Regions from separate parts of the Pseudomonas sp. MYb327 genome, predicted to be linked through region 1. Evidence: predicted binding sites of a transcription regulator. Region 1 holds the regulator's gene; the other holds the start of a gene.

Region 1 (3,601 bases):
TTCGAATTCATTGTCGGTGATGTCACCCGATTCGCTTTCGGTAATGGCTGCTTCAACCACTTCAGCGACAGGCGCAGGAGCGGCCTCGTCAGCCGATTGCGGCTCGGCCAGACGTGCCAGGGCAGCAAGCAATTCAGGTGTGGCAGCCGTGATCGGGCTGCGCTCGCGGACTTCGCTGAACATGCTGTTCACCGCGTCCAGCGCTTCGAGAACAACGTCCATCAATTCCGAGTCGACGCGACGCTCACCCTTGCGCAGGATGTCGAACACGTTCTCGGCGATGTGACAGCACTCCACCAGCTCGTTGAGCTGGAGGAAGCCGGCGCCCCCTTTTACAGTGTGAAAACCGCGAAAAATTGCATTGAGCAAGTCCGCATCATCCGGTCGGCTTTCCAGCTCGACCAGTTGCTCGGACAGTTGCTCTAGAATCTCGCCGGCCTCAACCAGGAAATCCTGAAGGATCTCTTCATCGGCGCCGAAGCTCATTAATGGTGTGCTCCTAACAGGTCTAAAAACCTAAAAAACCTGAAAATCTAAAATCCCAGGCTGGATAGCAAATCGTCCACATCGTCCTGACCGGACACAACGTCTTCTCTTTTATCGGCATGAATCTGCGGACCTTCACCCTGAGAGAGATGTTTTTGTGGATCTTTTTCTGCAAGCATCGCTTCACGGTCATGTTCGATGCCCGCGAAGCGGTCTACCTGGCTGGCCATGAGCACGAGCTTGAGCAGGTTGCTTTCAACTTCGGTGACCAGTTGGGTCACACGCTTGATCACCTGACCGGTGAGGTCCTGATAATCCTGGGCGAGCAGAATGTCGTTGAGGTTGCTCGACACAGCGCGATTGTCTGCGCTGCTGCGTGCCAGGAATCCATCGACTCGCCGAGCCAGTTCGCGGAACTCTTCGGCGCCGACTTCGCGGCGCATGAACCGTCCCCAATCCGTGCTCAACGCCTGGGCTTCGTCAGCCAGGCTGTTGACCAGTGGCGTGGCGTTTTCCACCAGGTCCATGGTGCGGTTGGCAGCAGCCTCGGTCAGCTTGACCACATACCCCAGACGCTCGGTGGCGTCGGTGATTTGCGACACTTCCTCGGCTTGCGGCATGTTCGGGTCAATCTGGAAATTGACGATCGCGCTATGTAGCTCGCGGGTGAGCTTGCCCACTTCCTGATACAGGCCGCGGTCACGGGTCTGGTTGAGCTCATGGATCAATTGCACAGCATCGCCAAACCTGCCTTTTTCAAGGCTCGCGACCAGTTCGACGGCGTGTTTTTTCAGGGTCGATTCAAAATCGCCCTGCGAAGATTCGTTATGCCCCATAGCTCCCCCGTGGCGCAGTTCAACCGATGCGTTCGAAAATCTTCTCGATTTTTTCTTTCAACGCCTGGGCCGTGAAGGGCTTGACTACATAGCCGTTTACACCGGCCTGGGCTGCTTCGATGATCTGTTCGCGCTTGGCTTCAGCGGTCACCATCAGCACTGGCAAGTGCTTGAGTTTTTCATCGGCACGCACGTGGCGCAGCAGATCGATACCGGTCATGCCAGGCATGTTCCAGTCCGTCACCAGAAAGTCGATGCTCCCGCTGTTGAGCACCGGAATGGCCGTGGTGCCATCGTCGGCCTCGACCGTGTTGGTGAACCCAAGGTCACGCAACAGGTTTTTTATGATCCGCCGCATCGTTGAGAAGTCATCAACGATGAGGATTTTCATGTTCTTGTCCAATTCGACCTCCAAGCAGACTAAAACGCGCCCAGCACCTGGACGCGCCATTTCAATCAATCTGGCAAAGCACTCGATGACTGTCTGGAGTACAACGGATCGAGACCGGCGCGGTTCAACACCCCACCAGCCACGTCGCAGTGCCCCCACACTGCCTTCAGCGCGCTCGCCACTCTCCCAAACGCCCCCGCAAACGGGCCGCGCACTGGCTGTGTAACTGGCTGACCCGAGATTCGCTAACCCCCAGGACTTCACCGATTTCCTTGAGATTCAACTCTTCGTCGTAGTACAGCGCCAACACCAGTCGCTCACGCTCCGGCAAATTGGCAATCGCGTCCGCCAGCGCCGCCTGGAAGCGTTCATCTTCCAGGTCGCGTGACGGCTCGAGATGAGCACTCGCGCCATCCTCGTGCAGCCCTTCGTGTTCGCCGTCCTGCAACAGATCGTCGAAACTGAATAATCGGCTGCCGAGGGTGTCGTTCAAAATCCCGTAATAATCGTCGAGACTCAATTGGAGTTCGGCCGCAACTTCGTGATCTTTAGCGTCACGGCCGGTTTTAGCTTCAATCGAGCGAATAGCATCGCTGACCATCCGGGTATTGCGGTGGACCGAACGTGGCGCCCAGTCCCCTTTGCGCACTTCATCGAGCATGGCGCCGCGGATTCGAATGCCCGCGTACGTTTCGAAACTCGCGCCTTTGCTGGCGTCGTATTTTGTTGATACTTCAAGCAGGCCGATCATCCCGGCCTGAATCAGGTCTTCGACCTGGACACTGGCCGGCAGGCGCGCCAGCAAGTGGTAGGCAATGCGTTTGACCAGTGGCGCGTAACGCTCGATCAGCTCGTACTGCGCGTCACGCGCCGACTTCTTGTAGAGGTTGTAACCGCTGGCCGTCATAGCACGGGTCCTGCCGTTTGTTGCACGAGGCGCTCGACGAAAAACTCCAGGTGCCCGCGCGGGTTGGCTGGCAGCGGCCAGGTATCGACCTTTTGGGCGATGGCCTTGAACGCCAGCGAGCACTTGGAACGCGGGAACGCTTCGTAGACCGCGCGCTGCTTCTGCACGGCCTTGCGCACGCTTTCGTCGTACGGCACAGCGCCGACGTATTGCAGGGCGACGTCCAGGAAGCGGTCAGTGACCTTGGTCAGTTTGGCGAACAGGTTACGGCCTTCCTGCGGGCTCTGGGCCATATTGGCCAGGACGCGGAAACGATTCATGCCGTAATCGCGGTTGAGCAATTTGATCAATGCGTAGGCGTCAGTGATCGAAGTCGGCTCGTCGCAGACCACCAGCAACACTTCTTGCGCAGCGCGTACGAAACTGACTACCGAGTCACCAATACCTGCAGCGGTGTCGATCACCAGCACGTCGAGGTTGTCGCCAATATCGCTGAAAGCCTGGATCAGACCGGCGTGTTGCGCCGGGCTCAAGTGAACCATGCTCTGGGTGCCGGAAGCCGCCGGAACGATGCGGATACCGCCCGGTCCTTGCAACAGCACGTCGCGCAGTTCGCAGCGGCCTTCGATCACGTCGGCCAGAGTACGTTTGGGTGTCAGTCCCAGCAGAACGTCGACGTTCGCCAGGCCCAGGTCGGCGTCCAGCAACATGACGCGCCGGCCAAGCTCAGCCAAAGCCAGGGACAAGTTCACTGACACGTTAGTTTTCCCGACGCCACCTTTGCCGCCGGTCACCGCGATCACCTGTACGGGATGCATGCTGCCCATGTTATTTCTTTACCTTGTCTTGCATAGACGGAGGCCACATTACTGGCTGCGCGTTCTCAACCGGAACAATGCATGGCAGACCATCGATGTAGGTACAAAAACTATTCATTTTTACCTCAGCCAACCTGCTTGGTCGGACTGTGGTAGATGTCAG
Region 2 (3,601 bases), 1.5 Mb from region 1:
TCCATGGTGCTGATGGCGTTGCCGGTTTCCTGCTGGATGCTTTGGATCATGCCGGAAATTTCATCAGTCGCCTGACGAGTGCGGGACGCCAGGTTGCGTACTTCATCAGCCACCACGGCGAAACCGCGCCCCTGTTCACCCGCGCGGGCCGCTTCAATCGCAGCGTTCAACGCCAGCAGATTGGTCTGTTCGGCAATCGAGGTGATCACGCCGACGATGCCGCCGATTTCCTGGGAGCGCTGCCCCAAGGTGTTGATCACCGTCGCCGTGCTGTTCAACGCCCCGGCAATTTGCTCCAGCGACGAAGATGCTTCGTCCATAGAGGTACGACCGATCTGGGTTTGTTGGGCGTTTTCCTGGGCCAGACGCTGGGTGCTGCCCATGTTGTCGGCGATGTTCAGGGAAGTCGCGCTGAACTCTTCCACAGCGCCCGCCATGCTGGTGATTTCGCCGGATTGCTGCTCCATCCCTTCATAAGCGCCGCCTGACAAACCGGACAAGGCCTGGGCGCGGCTATTGACCTCCATCGAAGCGGTACGGATGTGCTCGACCATGGTCGACAACGCCTGGCTCATCTGGTTGAAGGCTCGGGCCAACTGGCCGATTTCATCATTGCTCGACACGCTCAGGCGTACGCTCAAATCACCGGCGCCCAAGGCTTCGGCCTGACGCACCAGATCACCCAGCGGTGCCAATTTGCTGCGCAGCAGCCAGACCGCAGAACCGACCGCGATCAACATCGCCAACAGACTGCCGATGGCCAGCTGAATGCCGACGCTCCAGGTCACAGCGCTGATTTCGGTCTTCGGCATGCTTGCCACCACCGACCACGGCCCGCCTTCGAACGGCACGGCAATGCTGTAGAAGTCTTGCGACGTGTCGCTCCAGAAACTGCCCTTGCCCGGGGTCTTCGCAAGCGCCACAACGGCCGGGACCGCTTGATCCAGCGCCTGCACACCAGCAATCGGGACCAGCCATTTATTTTGCTCATCCAGCAACGCCAGAGAGCCGGTCTGGCCGATGCGGAAGCGCTTGAGGTTTTCGAACTGGGCATTCTGCGCGTCGGTGTAATCGAAACCTACGTACAGCACCGCAAAGACTTTGCCGCTGCTGTCACGCACCGGGGTGTACTGCGACATGTAGAAGCGTTCGAACAACAGGGACCGACCCACGTAACTCTGCCCCGCCATCAATCGGGCGTAGGCCGGATTCGCATGATCGAGCACAGTGCCGATGGCACGACTGCCGTCTTGCTTGGTGACGTTGGTGCTGACCCGGATGAAATCCTCACCGCTGCGCACGAACACCGTGGCCACACCGGCGGTCATCTGCTTGAACTGGTCCACTTCGTTGAAATTGTTGTTCAGCACTTCGCTGCCCAGGTGCAGACCCGGGGTCTGCGTACCCGCGACAGCCACCGGCTCTTCCGGGTGCACACTCAAACCGGCACTGAAGCGCTTTTCAAACAGCCCGGCCAGGCGCTGGGTGCTTTCACGCAGGGTGCCGTGAAAGGTGCTCAATTGATCGGCCAACAACCGGGCCTCACTGGCCAGATGCTCTTCGCGAGTGGCCAGATTGGCCGTGTCCAGCGAGCGCAGGGCGAACAAGGTACTGCCGCTGATGACGATCGCCAGTATCACGGCAAGCGCAAGACCTAGCTGTGAAGCGATCCGGGCACGAGGTTGAGACATGACAGCTCCTGGCCGAGCAACCGGATCATCCTGATCTCAGCGCACACTCAGCATTAATTTTCTAATAATGGGAAAACGTCGAACCTGCACGAAGGTTCCATGTGCAGATATTCGGCGGCTGGCGGGAATACTTGAGCATTTAACCGGGATATGGCTCAAGGCCGCTACTGCGGCGGGTTCATCGTTTCAGCTCAAGCGCTCGACATCGGGCAATTCCATGGCCCTCACTTCGTTTTGCAGGAAGTCGCTAAGGCGGCGCATCCGCTCACCGCCAGGACGGGTTTTCGGCCAGACCAGGTAATATTTCTCACCGCTGGCAACGGCGGTCGGCCACGGCAAACTCAGACGCCCCTGTGCCACATCCTCCGCCACCATCAGCAAATCCCCCATGGACACGCCGTAGCCTCGGGCCGCGGCGATCATCCCCAATTCAAGCGTGTCGAACACCTGCCCACCCTTGAGCGACACCTGCTCGGCCAGCCCCATGCGCTCCAGCCAGTTGCGCCAGTCACGGCGGTCCGGAGTCGGGTGCAGCAGTTCGGTGTTCACCAGACGCGCCACGTCCCAAGGCTGATCGTTCAGCAGATTGGGCGCACCCACCGGGATCAACTCCTCGGGGAACAGGTAACTCGCCTCCCAGTCGGGCGGGAAATGTCCGTTGCTCAACAACACCGCGCAGTCGAACGGCTCATCATTGAAATCCACCGAATCGACATCCATCCAGGCGCTGGTCAATTGCACTTCATTGCCCGGCTGCAAATGACGGAAGCGACTGAGGCGCGCAAGCAGCCAGCGCATGGTCAGGGTCGACGGGGCTTTCATGCGCAGGATGTCGTCTTCGGCGCGCAAGGTATTACAAGCCCGCTCCAGCGCGGTGAAGCCCTCACGAATGCCCGGCAACAACATCCGGGCCGACTCGGTCAGTTGCAGATTGCGGCCACTGCGATGAAACAAGCGGCAGGCAAAATGCTCTTCGAGTGTACGAATATGTCGACTGACCGCACTTTGCGTGATCGACAGCTCTTCGGCGGCGCGCGTGAATGAACTGTGCCGCGCCGCCGCTTCGAATGCGCGAAGGGCATATAAGGGAGGAAGCCGACGTGACATTGGGAAAGTTCCTATAGCGCAATGGCGTCACCCTAGCAGAATCTCGCCAGCATGAGTTTGACTCATGCCACCTATCCTTTTTATCCCTTTGTGCAAACCCCGCAGAGCGCCGAGAATCGACGCTTTCCTGTTCTCTCTGACATTCGAGCGTGATGATCATGCAGCATCCAGCGCGTATTGAACTCTGGGCCATCCTGCGGCTGGCGGGGCCGTTGATTGCCTCGCAGTTGGCGCACATGTTGATGGTCCTCACCGACACTTTGATGATGGCGCGCCTGAGTCCCGAAGCCTTGGCTGGCGGTGGACTCGGCGCGGCGACGTATTCGTTCGTGTCGATTTTCTGCATCGGCGTGATTGCTGCGGTCGGCACATTGGTGGCGATCCGTCAGGGCGCGGGCGACATTGTCGGCGCGACCCGGTTAACCCAGGCCGGACTGTGGCTGGCGTGGTTAATGGCGCTGGTGGCCGGTTTGCTGTTGTGGAATCTGAAACCGGTGTTGCTGCTGTTCGGCCAGACCGAGAGCAACGTGCAATCGGCCGGACAGTTCCTGATCTTCCTGCCGTTCGCCCTGCCCGGCTACCTGAGCTTCATGGCCTTGCGTGGTTTCACCAGCGCCATCGGTCGCGCGACACCGGTGATGGTCATCAGCCTGGGCGGTACGGTGGCCAATTTCCTGCTCAACTATGCGTTGATCACCGGCATGTTCGGCCTGCCTAAGCTCGGTTTGATGGGCATCGGCCTGGTCACGGCGATCGTGGCCAATCTCATGGCACTGGCGCTGGCGTGGCACATTCGTCGGCAT

Evidence for each region. Region 1 encodes FliA, which starts transcription of late flagellar genes. Its sites were predicted from a motif close to CTAAAGTTTNNNNNNNNNNNGCCGNTAA; they were not measured.
Region 2: a site for FliA is predicted at 1,800-1,827, ahead of ABVN21_RS24080 (methyl-accepting chemotaxis protein). Genes of this name have one in related genera too.

The regions. Positions count from the first base shown of each region.
Region 1 is NZ_CP159258.1:717,371-720,971, reverse strand. It holds gene ABVN21_RS03235 (chemotaxis protein CheA) at 1-486, opposite strand, end outside; gene ABVN21_RS03230 (protein phosphatase CheZ) at 534-1,322, opposite strand; gene ABVN21_RS03225 (chemotaxis response regulator CheY) at 1,342-1,713, opposite strand; gene fliA (RNA polymerase sigma factor FliA) at 1,880-2,620, opposite strand; gene fleN (flagellar synthesis regulator FleN) at 2,617-3,447, opposite strand; gene flhF (flagellar biosynthesis protein FlhF) at 3,564-3,601, opposite strand, start outside.
Region 2 is NZ_CP159258.1:5,338,434-5,342,034, reverse strand. It holds gene ABVN21_RS24080 (methyl-accepting chemotaxis protein) at 1-1,691, opposite strand, end outside; gene ABVN21_RS24075 (LysR substrate-binding domain-containing protein) at 1,878-2,798, opposite strand; gene ABVN21_RS24070 (NorM family multidrug efflux MATE transporter) at 2,957-3,601, shown strand, end outside.